Regions from separate parts of the Shewanella sp. SR43-8 genome, predicted to be linked through region 1. Evidence: predicted binding sites of a transcription regulator. Region 1 holds the regulator's gene; each other region holds the start of a gene.
What was found. The regulator sigma-54, encoded in region 1, starts transcription at its own class of promoters, with help from an activator protein. The targets are predictions, from matches to a motif close to GTTGGCACGNNNNTNGNNT.
Positions count from the first base shown of each region.

Region 2: the regulator sigma-54 is predicted to act here: its motif matches at 1,530-1,548, upstream of H5114_RS00520 (DUF3192 domain-containing protein).
Region 3: the regulator sigma-54 is predicted to act here: its motif matches at 1,363-1,381, upstream of glnA (glutamate--ammonia ligase).
Region 4: the regulator sigma-54 is predicted to act here: its motif matches at 3,082-3,100, upstream of flgB (flagellar basal body rod protein FlgB).

Region 1 covers NZ_JACJDX010000003.1:208,929-214,096, forward strand. Annotated here, with positions in the region: gene lptB (LPS export ABC transporter ATP-binding protein) at 1-358, shown strand, start outside; gene H5114_RS05155 (RNA polymerase factor sigma-54) at 502-1,986, shown strand; gene hpf (ribosome hibernation promoting factor) at 2,011-2,298, shown strand; gene ptsN (PTS IIA-like nitrogen regulatory protein PtsN) at 2,301-2,744, shown strand; gene rapZ (RNase adapter RapZ) at 2,741-3,604, shown strand; gene H5114_RS05175 (HPr family phosphocarrier protein) at 3,625-3,900, shown strand; gene mgtE (magnesium transporter) at 4,364-5,168, shown strand, end outside.
Region 2 covers NZ_JACJDX010000001.1:123,892-129,059, forward strand. Annotated here, with positions in the region: gene H5114_RS00510 (GNAT family N-acetyltransferase) at 16-645, opposite strand; gene H5114_RS00515 (DUF2789 domain-containing protein) at 823-1,059, shown strand; gene H5114_RS00520 (DUF3192 domain-containing protein) at 1,095-1,478, opposite strand; gene H5114_RS00525 (hypothetical protein) at 1,638-2,003, shown strand; gene H5114_RS00530 (Zn-ribbon-containing protein) at 2,004-2,777, shown strand; gene H5114_RS00535 (ATP-binding protein) at 2,792-5,168, shown strand, end outside.
Region 3 covers NZ_JACJDX010000008.1:159,930-165,097, reverse strand. Annotated here, with positions in the region: gene glnA (glutamate--ammonia ligase) at 1-1,261, opposite strand, end outside; gene typA (translational GTPase TypA) at 1,742-3,553, shown strand; gene H5114_RS12105 (pyrimidine/purine nucleoside phosphorylase) at 3,879-4,190, shown strand; gene H5114_RS12100 (DUF4124 domain-containing protein) at 4,324-4,845, shown strand; gene glnL (nitrogen regulation protein NR(II)) at 4,985-5,168, shown strand, end outside.
Region 4 covers NZ_JACJDX010000001.1:209,141-214,308, forward strand. Annotated here, with positions in the region: gene flgE (flagellar hook protein FlgE) at 1-1,361, opposite strand, end outside; gene flgD (flagellar hook assembly protein FlgD) at 1,422-2,207, opposite strand; gene flgC (flagellar basal body rod protein FlgC) at 2,231-2,647, opposite strand; gene flgB (flagellar basal body rod protein FlgB) at 2,650-3,048, opposite strand; gene H5114_RS00875 (protein-glutamate O-methyltransferase CheR) at 3,184-4,017, opposite strand; gene H5114_RS00880 (chemotaxis protein CheV) at 4,083-5,003, opposite strand.

The DNA.
Region 1 (5,168 bases):
AGAATTCCATATCACTCATATTCGCGACAGCCAAGGCATGTCGTTGTCTGGTGGGGAACGTCGTCGAGTAGAGATAGCGCGCGCGCTGGCCGCTAATCCTAAATTTATTTTGCTCGATGAGCCTTTTGCGGGGGTTGACCCTATTTCTGTCATCGACATAAAAAAAATCATTCAACAGCTTAAAAACCGCGGCTTAGGGGTATTAATTACCGATCATAACGTACGTGAAACCTTAGACGTCTGTGAGCGCGCTTATATTGTCAGCCAGGGTAATTTAATTGCCGAAGGCACACCTGATGAGATATTGAGTAATCAACAAGTTCGGGCTGTGTACTTAGGTGAACAATTCAAGCTATAGTTACTTTACTGGCCTTTTAGTCTATCTAACTCATTTCATTGAACGATATCTAAATAGCGTTAAATGTCATTGATGTATGTGACAATCGATTACAGTTTTCGAGATTGTCATTTTTATGGAAATCATCTAGGGATAAGCGGTAAATGAAAGCGTCACTCCAACTCAAAATGGGTCAACACTTAACCATGACCCCTCAATTGCAGCAAGCGATCCGCTTACTGCAATTATCGTCATTGGAGCTACAGCAAGAAATCCAACAAGCATTGGACTCAAACCCATTGCTTGAAATAGAAGATGAGTTTTCTCAAGCAAAAGACTCAGTAAAAGAAAGTCGCGACCAATCGGACACCGACTTTAGTGACAACAGCGTGGTCAATATAGAAAAAGACACCTCAACAGTCGACACAGCAGAATCCATGACCAAAGAAACCATGGACGATTTAGCTATGGATACCACATGGGATGAAGTGTACACCGCCTCTCCAATGTCAGGTTCAGGCAGCGCTAGCATGCGCGATGATGATATGCCATTCCAAGGTGAAACGACTGAAGGCTTATATGAACATTTAGAGTGGCAAAAAAATCTCACGCCATTTTCTGACACTGATCGAGCGATTGCTACCGCGATTATTGATGCCATTGATGAACGCGGCTATTTAACCCAAAGCACTGAAGATATTCTCGAAGCCATGGGTGATGAAAGTGTTGAACTAGATGAAGTTGAAGCGGTATTAAAACGTATTCAACACTTTGATCCCGTAGGTGTTGCCGCACGAGATTTAAGCGAATGTTTATTCATTCAATTAGCCCAATATGCCGACACAACCCCACATATAGACAATGCCCGTCTGCTCATTAAAGACTATTTAGATTTAATTGCTGGGCGCGATTTTAGATTATTGATGCGCAAAACCAAGCTCAAAGAAAACGAGTTGCGTGACGCAATCACCTTAATCCAGTCACTTAACCCTCGCCCGGGCTTGTTAGTCACCGCTATTGATGACGAATATGTTATTCCTGATGTAACCGTACTAAAGAAGAATGGCCGTTGGGTTGTAGAGTTAAACCCAGACAATATGCCTAAAATTGGCGTTAATCAACAATATGCAGCCATGGCTAGAAGCAGTAAAAACTCTGCCGATAGCCAATTTATTCGCGGTCATTTACAAGAAGCTAAATGGTTCATCAAGAGTATCGAAAGCCGCAATGAGACCTTATTGAAAGTCGCCAATTGTATTGTGCAATTTCAGCAAGGTTTCTTTGAATATGGTGAAGAAGCCATGAAACCTATGGTGCTCAATGATATTGCTGAAGCAGTAGAAATGCATGAATCAACTATTTCACGGGTTACCACTCAAAAATATATGCACACACCACGTGGGCTATTTGAATTAAAGTACTTTTTCTCTAGCCATGTCAGCACCGACGATGGCGGAGAATGCTCATCTACCGCTATTCGTGCTTTTATCAAAAAACTGGTTGCAGCAGAAAACCAGCAAAAGCCATTAAGTGACAGCAAAATGGCCCAACTGCTGGCAGATCAGGGGATCAACGTTGCGCGTCGTACGATTGCAAAATACCGCGAAGCGATGCTCATTCCGCCCTCAAACCAACGTAAGAGTTTATAACCTACAAGGCAACGGAGGATTTTTATGCTTATCAATATGACAGGTAGAAATATCGACATTACCGAATCTTTACGTGAATACGTTCAAGGTAAATTTTCAAAGCTTGAACGACACTTCGATCAGATCAATAATGTACACGTTGTGCTCAATGTAGAAAAATTACAACAAAAAGCAGAAGCTAAAATCAACCTTAATGGTGCAGAGATTTTTGCCATGTCAGAAAGCACTGATATGTATGCTGCAATAGACGCCCTGATCGATAAACTCGACCGTCAGGTAATTAAACACAAAGAGAAGTATACAAAACACTAACGATGGAACTTTGTACCATTCTGCAGCCGGAATGCACTACCTGTGCCACACCGGGCAGTAAGAAAAAAGTACTGGAACTCATCAGCAATTTAGTCGCTGCCCAGTACCCACCCCTATCTTCGCAAGAGGTTTTTGAAAGCCTATTAGCGAGAGAGAAAATGGGTAGCACAGGTATAGGAAATGGCATTGCGATACCTCATGGTAGATTAACGACCATAGAACATCCGATCGCAATATTTATTAAATGTGAAGAAGCCATTGCCTTTGATGCAATCGATAAACAGCCCGTGGATATTTTATTTGCTTTGTTAGTACCTGCAGATCAGTGCCAACAGCATTTAAGCACGCTATCAAGCGTGGCTCAAAAATTAAGCGATAAGCAAATATTGAAACAGCTTCGTAAAACTCACGACTCAACAGAACTTTATCGGGTTATTACTGCATGAAACTTGTCATAGTATCGGGACGTTCAGGCTCAGGAAAATCTGTTGCTCTAAGAGTATTAGAAGATCTAGGGTATTATTGTGTTGATAATTTGCCTTTACCACTGATTGGCATATTACTGGCTCAGCTCAAAGGTAATAACGATCTAGTGGCAATTAGTGTTGATGTACGCAACATTGCCGAGCAAGGTAAAGTCCTTCAAGATCAACTTGCCTTACTTGAACATGACACTGAAATTGTTAGCTTCTTTTTGAATTCTAATGATAAAGTGCTACTCAAACGCTATAGCGAAACGCGTCGATTACACCCGTTATCTAAAAATCATATTTCACTGCAAGAAGCGATCATATTAGAAGGCCGTTTACTTGAGCCTATCGCAAAAATTGTTGATCATTATATTGACACCTCTGCCCTGAATATTTACGAATTAAGCGACCAAGTCAGGCAAATCTTGTTAGGTAGTGTCGATAAAGAGTTAGTGATTAACTTTGAGTCTTTTGGCTTTAAACACGGTATGCCAACAGAAGCTGATTTTATGTTTGATGTGCGCTTTTTACCTAATCCGCATTGGGAAATAGCACTACGACCACTCACAGGTTTAGACGAACCGGTACAAGAGTTTTTAGGTCGGCAACCTCTAGTGAATAAGTTTATCTGGCAAATTGAAAACTTATTTGAAACCTGGATGCCGCATTTAGAACGTAATAACCGCAGCTATCTGACTATCGCCATTGGTTGCACCGGTGGCCAGCATCGCTCGGTATATATAGCCGATCAATTAGCAAAAAGGTTTAGACATGGCAGTAAACATACAGTTAATGCTCGCCACAGAGAATTAAATTTAACTGATACTGACAGCTAACTGAGCATAGGATCGCGCCAATGATCAAACTTGAACGCCAAGTAACCATTTCAAATAAATTAGGGTTACATGCTCGAGCTGCAACAAAACTTGCTGTTTTAGCGGGTGATTTTGATGCCAGTATCACGTTAACTCAAGGCGATAAAAACGCCAGTGCAGCAAGTGTACTTGGGTTATTAATGCTTGAAAGTGGCATAGGTAAAATGATCACAGTAACAGCCCAAGGCCCAGATGCTGAAGTGGCATTAAATGCCGTATGTGATCTGATTAATGCTAAATTTGATGAGTCTTGCTAAATTGTTTAGTGATACTTTCACTAATTACTGATCGTTAAGCCATCATCACTTATTTATTTCCATCTTTAAATGAAGTCGTCATACTAACCAAACTGCCACGATATTGCTGTTCGAAGGTTAACGATCAGTTCCTCGATAATATTAGCCTTTATATTGAAACGCGCGGCGGATCCCCAGCTGATTAAGTATTCATTCTCTTAAGAGAGATTAGCGTTGTAGCCAATTTCAATCACGGTTCTCGCTTGACCAAACACCGATGTAATCGGACGTTAATTTTTGTGTAAAGCAACATCAGCAGTTCAGACTTTCGTTCGGCGCAAGTCACTCAACGATTTTATTGCTGCATTTCATTTCTTGCCCGCAGATAACAATTCTTGCATCAATATGCCAAACAGAGAAACTGAAACTGCCCAAAATCATTACATACAGAATCATATTCGTATGACAAATAGGAAGTTGATATATGGGTAAAGAGTACCTAGATAATGAAATAACAGAACAACGACTCAATCAACTCGCTCAAGCGTTAGACAGTGGATTGTTTGTTCATGCTCGCAATATGTTACATGCAATGTCACCCAACGATGTCGCCCTCATTCTCGAATCATCACCACCAAAAAATCGACAAGTCTTATGGCAATTAATTGATCAACAATATGCTGGTGAGATCCTGGATGAATTAGGTGAAGAACTGAAAGATTCGCTCATCAGCAGCATGACACCAGAGAAACTCGCCCAGGCCACGATAGGAATGGACACCGATGATCTTGCTTATATTCTTCGCAGCTTGCCCGATGCGGTTTATAAGAAAGTACTCAAGTCGATGCGAAGCCAGGACAGAGATAGAGTAGAGCAAGCACTGCGCTACCCGGATGATACTGCCGGCAGCATAATGAACACAGATACGGTTACCCTAAGACCCGATGTTAATATCGAAGTAGTGTTACGCTATTTACGTCAACGCGGTAATTTACCAGATACCACTGATACATTATATGTTGTCGATCGCCATGACCATGTTTTAGGTGGCGTCAGATTAGTCGACTTACTCACATGCGATCCGAGCGTCACAGTTCGCAGCATTATGGACACCGAGCTAGAAAGTATTCCGGTAGAGATGTCTGATAAAGATGTTGCGCAAAAATTTGAACGACTCGATTGGATATCTGCCCCAGTCGTAGACAGCCAAGCAAAATTACTTGGACGAATAACCATTGATGACGTTATCGATGTGATCCGTGAAGATGCCGAGCATTCCATGATGGGGA
Region 2 (5,168 bases), on a different contig from region 1:
TATTTTACGCTGGCTTTACACTTTACTGTAAAACAGAATTTCACCTTCTATATTACCGATGCTAACGTTAGCAATACTGCTAAACCCTTGTGTTACCAAAGCCCGATGATGTGATGGATTACTAACAAACACGCCGACTCCATCGAGATCAGGTTGTTCATCACACCAACTCAATACCGCTTGAATTAACTTAGCCCCATAACCTTTTTGCTGCTCATTTGGTGATATAGCAATAAATTGTAAAACACCACACTTTTGAGAAGGCAGATGTTCAAGAATGCAGGTTTCTTTTTGCATTAATCCTTGGGTCGATTTCCATCCGGTACCCAGCATCATTTTGAAACGCCAGTGCCAATATCGTCCCTCACCCAAAGGAATGAGATCAGAAATGACACACGCAATTCCGATTAAACGCTCACCATCAAATAAACCGATTAAAGCTTGTTCTTGTTGCCATAACTCATTTAACTCTTCACGAATGGCTGCCCGAAGCTTTTGCTCATATTGTTGTTCATCATCTTGAGCAAGCACGTCAATAAAATAGGGGTCATCATGATATGCGTTGTAGAGAATGGAAGCTGCGACTCTCAGGTCTTCTGCGGTCAAATACACTGCACGAATAGTTTCCAAGGTGTGATTGTCCATTTTTATTCCTTGTTATTGACTCTCTAAACTCAATCTAACTTAACAAGTTTGAAACATTCTACAAGTTTTGTTTACGCATTTAGCCTGTTCGCGGTTGTCATTGCCAGTTGTTTGCTATTTACCTCATCAACGCTGATACTGAATTTGTTTACCACACCATTACAAGGAATCCTTTAAATGGACACTACATCAAATGATCTTAGCCATTTATTTATGCAACTAGGTTTACCGCATGATCAAGTGGGTATCGATGACTTTGTTATGCAAAATAAGCTTGCTAAGCATACGTTAATAACCGATGCAGATTGCTGGAATCCAGGCCAAAAAGCATTTTTAAAAGAAGCATTACGAGAAGACGCCCAATGGTCAGAAGTGATTGACCAATTGGACGTAATGATGCGCGCTGAAATGTAATTAATTTTTGACCTTATAACAGCGCCATTATCTCATCAGATTTGTTTGTAGGCGGTGTTACCCCAACCGACTAAAACATCATCGCGAAACACAATGGGCGTGCATTCATCTTTGGTTGTTTTACCATCGCCTTGCGCCCATTGCGTTCGGTAAAACATGACCTTGATAGACTGTTCCCCTTGGTTTTCAGTCGGCTTAATATAAGCTTCGCTGAAATCGGCGGTGCCCATTAGAGTTATCACTTGATCACTCGTCATCCCCATAGACAGTTTGCTCAACAGTTCACGATTCTTATCTTGTTGAACTTGCCAATAGTCAGCACTTTTAGCCGATTCATGATCACCGACACTGATAACACAACCACTTAGCCCTACTGATGTGGCAATAATTAATCCAGCTGTGATAAGTTTTAATTTCATGTTGCATCCTTTTTGTTAAAATAAAATCCGCATTGTATTTACAGTTCCTTTAAGCCAGAATCGTGCCAAAAATTAAAACGCTGATTTATATATCTTTATTTTTATATTTAATAAGAATTAGTTAATCTCACACCACCGAATTAAGGAATTTAACCAACAATGAGTCCAATTGAGCAAGTACTTGCCGCGGCTAAATCGATTGCTAACAATGGAAATACTCCCTGTTTGGCACTGATTAAAAGCCGTTTAGGAAATAGCATTCCAATGCCTACCCTAATCCAAGGTTTACAACAGTTTAAGGCGTTGCCAAAATCCGAGTGGCAACACATACCAGAATTAGCCGATATTGCCGCTGTGGCTGACCAACCTGCAGATAATAACGTGGATCTTACCGATGTTATTCAGCAGGTCATGAGTCTGCAACAACACGTCACACTGCTCACTAAGCGAGTCGAACAGCTAGAAAATCAATTACAAGACAATGCCATTCAAAGCAATATCATTATTAATAAGGCAGACCAATAGATGTTTGTTACTGAACTGCGCTTTGAATGTTTTGCCGACACAACAATTGATACCGTAGAAAAAGCCATCAACGCTTTTCTTGAAGCCCTAAGGGCGAATGGACAAATTTTAGGCAGGGAGTTTGCCGTCGCTTTTAATGATGGTGAATTTAGAGTTCGCCTGTTGTTACCCGAAAAAACCAGCCTGGCAAATCGTTATCATAGCCCGTGGGTAAAGGTCACTTTAGCCGGATTAACCGCGGCCAAACTATTGGCTCCTAGAGAAAAGTTCATCGGCCAAGACATTAACTCTGAAGTTAGCAGCACAGAGACACCATCATGGCAGGTGTTGTATACCAGTTATGTTCATATGTGCTCACCGCTACGTAATGGCGATAATCTCTTGCCTATCCCCCTGTATCAATTACCTGCGACCTTCAATGGCGATCATAAACGCATTATAAAATGGCAAACAGAATGGCAAGCATGTGATGAGCTACAAATGGCGGCTGCCACTAAAGCTGAATTTGCCGCATTAGATGAAATCACTCGGGTAGACAGCGACCTGTTTAGACGAGGTTGGGATTTACGTGGCAGAATAGAGTTTTTAACGCAAATACCAACTTACTATTATCTGTATCGTGTCGGTGGTGAGTCGTTAGAAAGCGAATTAAACCGAGCTTGCCCACGTTGTGGTTCACATCATTGGAAACTTGAACAGCCTTTGTTAGACATGTTTCACTTTCGCTGCGAGCCATGCCGCATAGTGTCTAATATATCTTGGGACCATCAGTAAATGGAATTACTTCATTGAGTTACAAACAAATTATTTCTTATTACCGAGATTGCTACAAGGAAGATAGTGCCTCCATTAATCTTTGGAACGTCAATAAACTTAAACAAGAAGACCGTTTAATTCTTCAAGGTAAAGATGAACTAGGCACAGGTTTTTTACCTCGGCTACCTATCCCCGAAGAATTTGCCGCCCCAATGTTAAAACGGGTAGCAATGTATCAAAGAGAAAGAGTATTACTGTATGCACGGTTCTTGTTTGTCGGCAAAGTCACCATAAAAGGCGAGCTTAAAACGGTGGTATCGCCTTTGCTCTTTAGCGAAGCCACCATTGAGCAGGATAATGGTAATTGCTATTTTTCTACCCAAGCCGATGAAACTGAAATCAATGAAGCCTTACTGCAACAATTACTCCCAGAAGATAATGCGCTAGCAGAATCGCTTTTTACTGAAGAGACTCGCTCCGCATCATTTTGGACCTCATATTTTAGTAATAATCATATTGAAATAAGCTCGCTTGAATTACTCCAATATCCGAAGCTTGCTCAATACAGTGACATCAAAAAAGCACTGACAAAAAAGATCCCCAGCTTATTACCCATTTCCATGTTAATTTTTGTTGAAAGATCAAAAAGTAGCCGCGGCGTACTTCACGAATTAGACACTATCATCAATGCTAATCAGCTATCAGCCCCTATCGGTAAGCTCTTTAACCATACAATGGCAAAGTCGAACAAGGATTCCAAACCTGCGAAGCTCAAGTACGACTTTTTGCCTGGACTATTATCTGGCCCACAAAAGAAAGTCATCGCTATCGCCGCTAACAACAGTCTAGGTTGTGTGTCTGGCCCACCCGGCACAGGTAAAAGCTATACTATTGCTGCCGTTGCAGCGGAACATATGGCTCGCGGAGAGTCGGTGTTAATTGTGGCCAATAATGAAGTGGCCCTTGATGTTATTGCAGACAAATTGGCGAGTAACTTTACCTTAGGCGATGTTTCAATTAAGGCCGGACAAAAAGCCTTTTTAAAGCAGCTAAAAGACTATACCGCCGATTTGTTAGCCGGTTACTTTGCAGATGACTTGGACAACAGCCCCAAAGCAAATGAACAGGAAATTAACCAGCTAAATCGATTGCTAGGTAAATTAGAACATCGTTTTATGGCTTTCAGCCAAAAAGCCATCAGCCGAGGCTTGCGGTTGCACCAACTTGAGTTACAACAATCAAAGTGGTTAAAACGCGCTTATCTGTTTTTTATTCAAGGATCAATAAACCAATGGCACCATCAATGGCATGCATTAGATACCATTAACAAACGCACCATTGAACGTGAAACGCTTGCTTCTGACTATCTCAATGCACTTAAAAAAAACAACTTAAAAACATTAGTCAGCCAACACCGAAAGTATCTTCAAGCATTTAACCAAGCAATACGCAGTCGGACCTCCAGTAAACAACTCGCCCAGTTTGCGAAGATTGAATATGCCAAGTTATTTGCTGCATTTCCCATCTGGTTGGTGAGCTTAAATAGCCTGCACAAAGTATTACCGCTTAACAGTGAAATGTTTGACTTAGTGATTATTGATGAAGCCACGCAATGCAATATTAGCAGCTGTTTACCGGCCTTATATCGTGCAAAACGGGCACTGATTGTTGGCGATACCAAACAATTAAAACACTATTCATTTTTAGCCAGAGCTAAGCAGAATCAATTATTAAGCAAAAACAATGTGCCTGAAAACAACCAGAGCGCCATCAGTTATCGAGATAATTCTATCTTAGATTTAGCCCTAAAAACCTTAAAAACCGATAAAGAGCTGGCCTTTCTAGATGAACATTTTAGAAGTAAACCTGAACTCATCCATTTTAGTAATCAGTCTTTTTATCATTCAAGATTAAAAGTCATGCAACACCGGCCTTGTACGAGCTCAGGCCATTTGCACCTTCATCGACTAGAGGGGATCCGCGACACATCCGGCGTAAATCATCAAGAAGCACAATGCATCCTAGCTGATATTCAAGCTCAAATAACAACCGACAATAACACTGGCATAGCCCACAGTATCGGAGTCATCTCACCTTTCAGCGCTCAAGCAGAACAGATTGCCGCACTGATTGAACAGCATATTCCTCAAGCCGATATCATTAAACACAGTATTCGCGCTGCTACGCCGTTTGGTTTTCAAGGTGAAGAACGAGATATTATGTTGATTTCGTTTGCAATTGATAATAACAGTAAACATGCAGCAGCCTACCTAAACAAGGCCGATGTATTTAATGTCACCATTACCAGAGCACGTCAAAAACAGTCGTTATACCTGTCAATTGATGACTCACAATTGCCAGAAAATAATCTACTGCGGCGCTATATAGCATCAATGACCACTTTTCATG
Region 3 (5,168 bases), on a different contig from region 1:
TTTCTAGTGCGTTTTCTAATGAAGTCGCAACCTGTGGAATTTCAGCCGCTTCTTCAGCAGGTAAGTCATATAGATCTTTATCCATCGCTTCGCCTGGGTGGATCTTGTTTTGAATACCGTCAAGACCAGCCATTAGCAATGCTGCAAAACCTAAATATGGGTTTGCATGTGGATCAGGGAAGCGCGCTTCGATACGACGACCTTTAGGGCTTGGTACCACTGGAATACGAATTGAAGCACTGCGGTTACGAGCAGAATACGCAAGCATGACTGGCGCTTCAAAATGTGGCACTAAACGCTTGTAAGAGTTAGTGCTTGGGTTAGTGAATGCATTCAATGCACGAGCATGCTTAATGATGCCGCCGATGTAATAAAGAGCAAGGTCACTCAAACCAGCATACTTATCACCAGCAAATAAGTTTACGCCATCTTTAGACAAAGATTGATGCACGTGCATACCACTACCGTTGTCGCCAACGATTGGTTTTGGCATAAATGTCGCCGTCTTGCCATAAGCATGAGCCATGTTATGAACGACATACTTAAGAATTTGAATTTCGTCCGCTTTTTTAGTCAATGTGTTAAAACGCGTAGCGATTTCGTTTTGACCGGCTGTTGCCACTTCATGGTGATGCGCTTCAACCACTTGACCCATTTCTTCCAGCACTAAACACATTGCTGAACGTAAGTCTTGTGAAGAGTCAACTGGTGCAACTGGGAAGTAACCACCTTTCACCATTGGACGGTGACCAGTGTTACCTTCTTCATAGCTTTTAGCTGAGTTCCATGAAGCTTCTTTAGCATCAATTTTAACAAAACAACCTGACATGTCAGTACCAAAACGGACATCGTCAAATAGGAAGAATTCAGGCTCTGGACCAATCAATACTGTATCTGCGATACCAGTAGAAATTAGATACTGCTCAGCTTTTTTTGCAATTGAACGTGGGTCACGATCATAACCTGTCATAGTACCAGGCTCTAAAATATCACAACGAATAAGTGCGGTTGTTTCTTCAGTAAAAGGATCAAGTACAAACGTTGTAGGATCAGGCATGAGTACCATGTCAGATTCATTAATGCCTTTCCAGCCTGCGATTGAAGAGCCATCAAACATTTTACCGTCTTCAAAAAATTCTTCATTTACTTGATGAGAAGGAATAGAAACGTGCTGCTCTTTACCTTTAGTGTCGGTAAAGCGTAAGTCTACAAACTTAACTTCTAACTCTACAAGTTGTTTTAAAACTGATTCAACTGACATTCTCAAGCCTCCGGTAGGGTAAAGGGTTGTCCCTTAATATAATCTTGGTATTCGCCAGATGGTGCATCTGGAAAACGAATCTGTGCATAATGGTCTGTAATAAGCGATATTCATGCCACTTCGCTAACTAATTGATTTTATTGATATGAGACTTCTATCAAATCTTCAAAAAAATAAATCTGCACCATCTTCGAGCACCACTATGTTTCATCATGGTGCAAAAGTCCATAATAGTGCACCCTGTAAATATGGCTATTTTAAACAATGTCACATTTTTGTATTACAGTATGGTTATGCTTAATATATAAACGTTTTATGCTGTTTTTTAATCCATAGCAAGCGATAGATTTACAAGTGTTCAAAAATAATCCTATCTACAAAAGCTGCTGTGAAGTAGAATGGCACGCTTTTTTACAGTAGCTATAACCTATAACTACTGTTAGATCCTTTTTTTTTATTTGCTGGTTTAGAGGTTTATCCGTGCTAGAGAATTTACGTAACATCGCCATTATTGCCCACGTTGACCATGGCAAAACAACCCTGGTTGACAAAATGTTGGCGCAGTCAGGAACCCTTGCATCTCGTGGAGAAGCTACTGAGCGGGTTATGGATTCTAACGATCTTGAAAAAGAACGTGGGATCACCATTCTGGCAAAGAACACAGCCATCCAGTGGAACGACTACCGTATTAATATCGTAGATACTCCTGGCCACGCCGATTTCGGTGGTGAAGTTGAACGTGTTCTATCTATGGTTGACTCAGTATTACTTTTGGTTGATGCAGTTGATGGTCCTATGCCACAAACTCGCTTTGTAACCAAGAAAGCATTCGCTCAAGGCCTTAAGCCAATTGTTGTTATCAACAAAATTGACCGTCCAAGTGCTCGTCCTGATTGGGTTATTGACCAAGTATTCGATTTATTCGTTAACTTAGGTGCCACTGACGAACAACTCGATTTCCCAATCGTTTATGCTTCGGCATTAAATGGTTTTGCAACCTTAGACCCAGATGTAGCGAGCGATGATATGACGCCGCTATTCCAAACTATCGTTGAGAAAGTATCTTTCCCAGATGCTGATGCAGAAGCGCCATTCCAAATGCAAATTTCTCAAATCGATTATAACTCATACGTGGGTGTTATCGGTATTGGGCGTATTACCCGTGGTAGCATTAAGACTAACCAACAAGTGACCATTATTGGCGCTGACGGTAAGACACGTAACGGTAAAATGGGCCAAGTATTAGGTTACATGGGTCTTGATCGTACTGAAGTACCAATTGCAAATGCTGGTGACATCGTTGCCATCACAGGTTTAGGCGAGCTTAAAATCTCTGACACTATCTGTGCTGTGAATGCAGTAGAAGCAATGCCACCGTTAACTGTTGATGAACCAACACTAACGATGACATTCCAAGTAAACACTTCTCCGTTCGCGGGTAAAGAAGGTAAGTACGTTACTTCACGTAACATTCTTGAACGTTTACAGACTGAATTAGTTCACAACGTAGCACTACGCGTTGAAGAAACAGAAAGTCCAGACCGTTTCCGCGTTTCAGGTCGTGGTGAATTACACTTATCGATTCTAATTGAAAACATGCGTCGTGAAGGTTATGAATTAGCTGTATCGCGTCCAGAAGTTATTCTAAAAACAATCGATGGTGAGTTATGTGAACCATACGAAACAGTTACTGTTGATGTTGAAGAAGATCATCAAGGTACCGTAATTGAAAAATTAGGTGTTCGTAAAGGCGAAATGAAAGACATGCAGCTTGATGGTAAAGGTCGTGTACGTATCGACTTCGTTATCCCAAGCCGTGGCTTAATTGGTTTCCAAACCGAATTCTTAACTGCAACATCTGGTACTGGTCTAATTTATCATTCATTTGATCATTACGGTCCACACAAAGGTGGCGATATTGGTCAACGCGCTAACGGCGTATTGATTTCAAACGCAACAGGTAAGGCACTAACATTCGCCTTATTCGCATTACAAGACCGTGGTCGTATGTTTATTGGTCACGCTGCTGAAGTGTATGAAGGTCAAGTAGTGGGTATTCATGCTCGCTCTAACGATTTGACAGTAAACTGTTTGAAAGGTAAGCAGCTAACTAACATGCGCGCATCAGGTACTGATGAAGCACAAGTATTGACGACTCCTATTACACTGACACTTGAGCAAGCTCTTGAATTCATCGATGATGATGAATTAGTTGAAGTAACTCCTAAGAACATCCGTGTTCGTAAGAGATTCTTAACTGAAAACGAGCGTAAGCGTAATAACCGCAGTTAATTACCATTAATGAGTGGCAACACTCATTAAGACCTAAAAAGCCCAGATGCCTGCATCTGGGCTTTTTGTTGTCTGGTCTCTACAGGCAGCCTAGGACGCTGCGCTGCTAGTACGCTTCGCGGCTAGAGGCTATAAAGTCAACAGCTTAACAGCGAAGCAACTCTAGCAGTGACGAAGTCACGCCCTAGCAGCGAAGCGACTCTAGCAGGACGTAGTCACGCCCTAGCAGCGAAGCGATGCTAATGATACAAGATGAAAACATTTAACTAGATATTTTACGTAAACGCAGATAGATTCGACTCAAGATGATTTTTAAGGAGAATATATGAGTATGTTGCAACAGGTAAGCGTCGCTAAAAAAGCCAATGTGTATTTTAACGGTAAAGTGATTAGTAGAAGTGTGGTGTTGGCTGATGACAGTAAACAAACTTTAGGTGTTGTGTTGCCTGGTGAATATGAATTTGCTACTGCTCAAGGTGAAATAATGCAGGTCATCTCAGGCGAATTTGAGGTGTTATTGCCTGGTCAAACTGAATGGGCAGTCTATGCTACAGGTACTCACTTTCAGCTTGCACCAAATGTGAGCTTTAGTATCCGTACGGCACAAATTTCAGAGTACTGCTGCCAATATATATAGGGTTATTGCACCTTAATAAACAATATTGATTTAATAGTGCCCGCTTACATTCAGCTTAAACAACACAGTTTAAGCTGATTTTTTTTATAAAAACGTCTACTCTAATTGAAACTATCGTTTTATGGAGTGCATTATGCGTATTCTCATCCTTATTGGTTTATTATTAAGCGCGCAAAGCCTCGCAACCGTTTACCGCTGGGTCGATGAAAAAGGTAAAGTGCATTACTCAGATGAAGCGAAAAAGAATGCTGAAGCTGTTGATCTAAAAGAAAATACGCAGAATAATATAACCATTAACACTCCCACCAAAATCAACACCACTGAGCCAAAAGAAGCCCCAATTAGCTACTCAATCTCAATCACCTCTCCTCAAGAAGAGGCAACGATTCGAGATAATAACGGCGCGTTCACTGTATCAGTAAGTGTCTCTCCGGAACTGCCTCGCGGTGTGATGATGACATTATTGGTTGATGGTATTGTCACTGCACCACCTCAAGCATCAAATATATTTACATTAACCGGCATTAACCGAGGTGAACACTCACTGGTTGTTAATGCTGTAACACAAAACGGCAAAGTCCTTGCATCAAGCTCTCCTAGAAAGATATTTCTTCACCAAGCATCTGTATTTGGACCCGCAAGAAAGTCCAAGTAAATAAGATAAAAATCAGTTTATTCATTAACTTAAAAAAATATGTGTGACTACTTATCTTAGTGAGAGCTTGTGTGTTTCGGGTTGCGAATTGCACCAATTCGGTGCAATATGATAGTGCAACCCTATACTAGGACGGCTAATGGACACAAATAACCTGCTCAATCACTTAGTTACCGCTGTGCTGGTTATTAATAATCAGCTCAAGCCATATTATGCCAATGCTGCTGCTGAACAATTATTGGGGGTCGGTAACCACAAGCTATTAGAACAAACGCTTCCTGAACTTTATCAGCTTATGGGAGTTGAGCCACAGTTATTGCGCG
Region 4 (5,168 bases), on a different contig from region 1:
GTTTGGTTCAAGGTATTGTTAACTTCAAGCGTACGTGAGTTAGCTTGGAAGTTACGCTGAGCTGAGATTAAATCGACCAGCTCAGTGGTTAAATCAACGTTTGACTGTTCAAGTGCAGAAGAGCGAATACTACCAAATGTACCACTATTTGCCTCACCAGCTAATGCTGCACCTGAATCTAAACTGGCTTTCCAAGACGTATTACCCACCTGAGTAAGACCTTGCTCATTAGCAAAACGTACTAATGCCACCCGCGCTAACGGCACAGTTGAACCATTACTGTAACTGGCGGTAATCAGACCGTCAGACCCAATACCAACATTGGTTAATCGCCCTACGGTAATACCATCTTGAGTCAATTCAGTGACTTCAAATGGAGAAGCATACTGAGTTGGATTATTAAATTTTATTGTAAGTGTTTGCGTGCCATCGGCTCCAGGGCCCAAAGCACCTGCACCGCCAGAACCTAATGCTTCAGTGGTAATGTTAGCCGGATCACTGCCCGTATAAGCACCAACAGAATTAAATTTAAGCACAGCTCCTGACCAGACTCCACCTAATCCATCGGGATTAGCAGCAGATGCTGTACCCGTCGCATCAGCAGTGCCATCACCATTGGTATCTGTTGAATAAGTACCAGCGCCAGCCGCAACATCAACGGGATCGCCATCAACTGCATAAAAGGCAACCCAATTACTTTCACCTGTAAATGAACCATTGGTCGGTTTAATAAAATAAGTGGTCATAATGTGCGATTCACCTAATGAATCGTAAATCGTCACCGAGGTAGAATTATTAAACGTATCAGAATCGTTTGGATTAAAATTAGCTGGGTCTAATGCGGTTTCCCCCACATTAAGGTTCATTTGCAAACCAACATTTCCGGTTTGCACAGGGCTACCAGCAGTGTCTGGGATCTTAATCGGTTGGGTTGTGGTTAAACTCACAGAAGTCGAGTTACCATCTTCATCAACAGGGAAACCTTGTAAAAAGTTACCCGCTGAATCGACCATATAGTTGGCCGAGTCAACTTTAAATGCCCCTGCACGTGTATATGACTGATCTTGCGACCCTAACTCAGACGACGTAACAAAGAAACCACCGCCACTGATCGCCATATCCAGTGAATTACTGGTAAATTGCAAACTACCTTGATGAAATTGCTGTGCCACTTGAGTGGTGGTTGCTCCACCACCGACAGCAGTTTTACTGTTCGAAAAAATAGAATTTGCGTACACATCAGCAAACTCGGCTCGTGATTCTTTGAAACCAATAGTATTCACGTTTGCGATATTATTCGCGGTTGTATTTAAGTCTTTTTGCGCGGCAGCAATACCACTCAGTGCAATGTTAAATGACATAGTTCACCTCTCACAATTAATTCATTTATCAATAAAGCCAATAATTCAATACAGGCCTTACTATGTTTCAGATACTGCGAGTACGTCAGATAACTTAATTCCGCCTACTCCACGCAAATTCAAAATGGCCCCAGTCGCTGCAGTGCCCAGTGACACACTTGTCACATGTGCATAAGTTGATACCGCTAAATCTTCCGACGTTCCATCAACTTTACCACTGGCTTTTATCGAGTAATTACCCGCTTTAACGGGTTGGCCATCCTTACCTAAGCCATCCCATGTCACATCAACATTGCCGCCTTCACTGCCATCAACATTAAAGCTCTTGATCAGCTGACCCGACTCATCTTCAATTTTCACCGTAATCGTTTCAATTGCAGATGGCGTACTGATCACACCTTTAATCTCAGGGCTTTCAGTAGAAATCGCCCCGGTATCAGAAGGGATAAGTACTTTTCGACCTACTAAGCCTGATGCTTGTAACGCTTGGCTAGAACTCATTACCGTATTGAGGTTAAGGATCTCATCATTCAGATTTGAAATACCATCAACCGTCGAAAACGATGCCATTTGGGCAATCATTTGATCATTATCAACCGGTTTAAAAGGATCTTGCATAGACAACTGTTGACTGAGTAAAGCAAAAAAATCTTCTTGCTTTAACATCTGATCTTTTGATTCAGGGATCGCACTTTCTTCGGGTAAACGAATTCCGTCAAGGAAAGGGTTCCCCGTAGTAGTGCTGGTTGTATTTGTCTGTACAGAACTTTTCGTGGTAGCACTTGTATTTGATGTGCTACTGGATTGTTGCGGTAAAGACTGACTGTAAGAATTAACGAGGCTCATTGTTACCTCCTTGAATAATCATACTATTTACCCATCCTTAACGTCTGTTGCAACATAGACTTAGTTGCATCAGCCACCTGAACGTTCATTTGATAAGAGCGTGATGCAGAAATCATATCGGCCATTTCTTCCATCACATTGACATTCGGTTTATAAATAAAACCATCACCATCAGCCATCGGATGATCTGGCGAGTATTCTTTTATTAATGGTTTATCACTTTCAACAATGCCTTTGACGTTAACACCCGGCGAACTATTTTGCTGGCTATTAGCTTTAAGCATTTCAGCCTCAAAAATGGGATGACGTGCTCGATAAGTTTTATCAACACTGCTTGATACAGAATCCGCATTGGCAATATTACTGGCAGTGGTATTCAAACGCACTGACTGCGCAGACATACCTGATCCAGACACATTGAAAATATTAAATAAACTCATGATTAATCACCTCGCAAAGCTTTACGCATGCCATTAAACTTACCTTCAAGGAAGCCTAATGACATTTGATATTCGAGCGCATTTTGCATAAATGCTGATTGTTCTTTCTGCGTATCAACAGTATTACCGTCACCTGTATCGGCTTGATTTGGAACACGATATTGGACATGTTGTTGACTTAACGCTGTTAAATCGAAATGTTTTTCTGTGGTTTGACTCATGCTCAAACCCTTCTGATGTGAGCTTGCTGCTTGCATAGCAGAAGCAAAATTAACATCTCGAGCTTTATAATGAGGAGTATTGGCATTGGCGATGTTACTTGAAATCACTTCAGCTCTTTGAGCTCGTACGCCCAAAGAATATTGGTGAACACCTAATGCATTATCGAAATTAATCGCCATAAAATTGCCTCCATCAGCTAACTGATAGATATAAAGCAAAGGTTATGCCAACAATTTTTATAATGGGAGAATAAAATAAAAAAACTAACATGCCGACGATCGTCGGCATGGGGTGAACCTAATCAACTGTTTTAGCTAGGTTTTTTTCTGGTAATAGATACCGGGATTACAGCGAACCATATTAAACTCTTCGGTTAACCCCGCAAGAGATTCTGACGCACCTAAGAATAAGATACCTTTAGGATTAAGTGCGGCAGCAAATTGCCGCAAAATGGTAGCCTTTGCCTCTGGCGCAAAATAAATCAATACATTACGGCAAAAAATGATATCGAACTTGCCTAATAAGCTATAACTTTCAAGTAGATTGTGTGCTCTGAAGTTCACTAAACGTTTTACGTTATCTTTCACTTTCATATTGCCAGACGGTAAAGCATCAAAAAACTGACGTTTACGCTCTTCAGACAAACCACGAGCCAGAGCTAAACCATCATATTCAGCATTCTTACAACGCTCTAACATAGAAGGTGATAAATCTGTTGCCTGAATTGTCACGCCCCCAGGCAAAGCACCGGGTTTACGCTGTTGATATTCCAACACTGTCATAGCTAAAGAGTAAGGTTCTTGCCCAGATGAGCAAGCAGCAGACCATATTTTTAATGGTCGGCCCAACTTGCTGTATTCAGGCAACAAAGAATTACTCAGCAACTCAAATGGATAACGGTCTCGAAACCATAAGGTTTCGTTAGTAGTCATCGCATCTATCACTTCGGCGCGTAATTGACGCTCTATCGGTTTCATCGACTTTTTAACCACCTCAGATAGAGAAGGCAAATTATGCTTTCCCATCAGTGGCGCTAAACGGCTACGAACTAAATACTGTTTGTTCTCACCTAACACAATACCGCTATGCTGCTCTAAAAACAGCCTAAATTGATTGTACTCTGCTTCAGCAAGTGATTTATCTGTCACATTATCTTCCTAATATGTTTGCCGATGAGCCGACCGAACGTTCAATATTATTCAATTCTAAACAATTATAAACTCAAATGTTTGTTAACCGCTGCGGCTAATTCATCGGGGTTAAACTTAGCAATAAAATCGTTAGCCCCAACTTTTTGTACCATCGCTTGGTTAAACACACCACTTAACGATGTGTGCAGTACGACTTTTATATTCTTTAACTTTGGATTATCACGAATTTCTGCTGTTAGAGTGTAGCCATCCATTTCAGGCATTTCAATATCAGAAATAATCAACGGAATTTCCACTGATACATCATCCATTTCTTTGGCAATATTTTTCAACATCTCTAACGCTTCTCTACCATCTTTGGCAGTATCGATTTGCAGATTTAAAGACTCTAACGAACGAATAATCTGTTTACGTGCAACTGCAGAATCATCAATAACCATAATATGATAATGCTGTTCTCTATCAATCGTTAAAGTTTCGTTGAGTTCTTGACTGATCGAAGTCTTAACCGGTGAAATTTCATCAAGAATTTTTTCAACATCCAAAATCTCAACCAACTCGCCTTCTATCTCTGTCACTGCGGTTAAATATGAAGAACGACCAGAACCTTGTGGAGGCGGCATAATTGCCTCCCAATTCATGTTGATAATACGTTCAACAGAACTCACTAAAAAGCCTTGAATGCTTCGGTTGTATTCGGAAATGATAATAAAGCAATTTTCAGTTGATGTCAGTGGACGACCACCCGTTGCAGCACTTAAATCGATAACAGAAATCGTTGCGCCACGAATATGAGCAACACCTTTAACATAACGATTTAATTTCGGTAAGGTTGTCAGTGGTGGGCATTGTAAAACCTCTTTCACTTTGAACACGTTAATCCCAAACCGTTGGCGGCCGTTAAGCCTAAATAATAGTAACTCGAGTCTGTTTTGCCCGACAAGCTGAGTACGTTTATTGACTGAATCTAAAATGCTCGACATAACACGACCTTGTAGTTAACTGTCACCCAAAAGGATAAAAATTGTTCATTGAAATTATAGTAAACCTAGGTTCAACACAATACGTTAGCTCATTACATCTAGCTCATTTATCGCTAAAGACATATCAACCTTGAGTGTAAACCATCAACAACCCAGCGAATACTT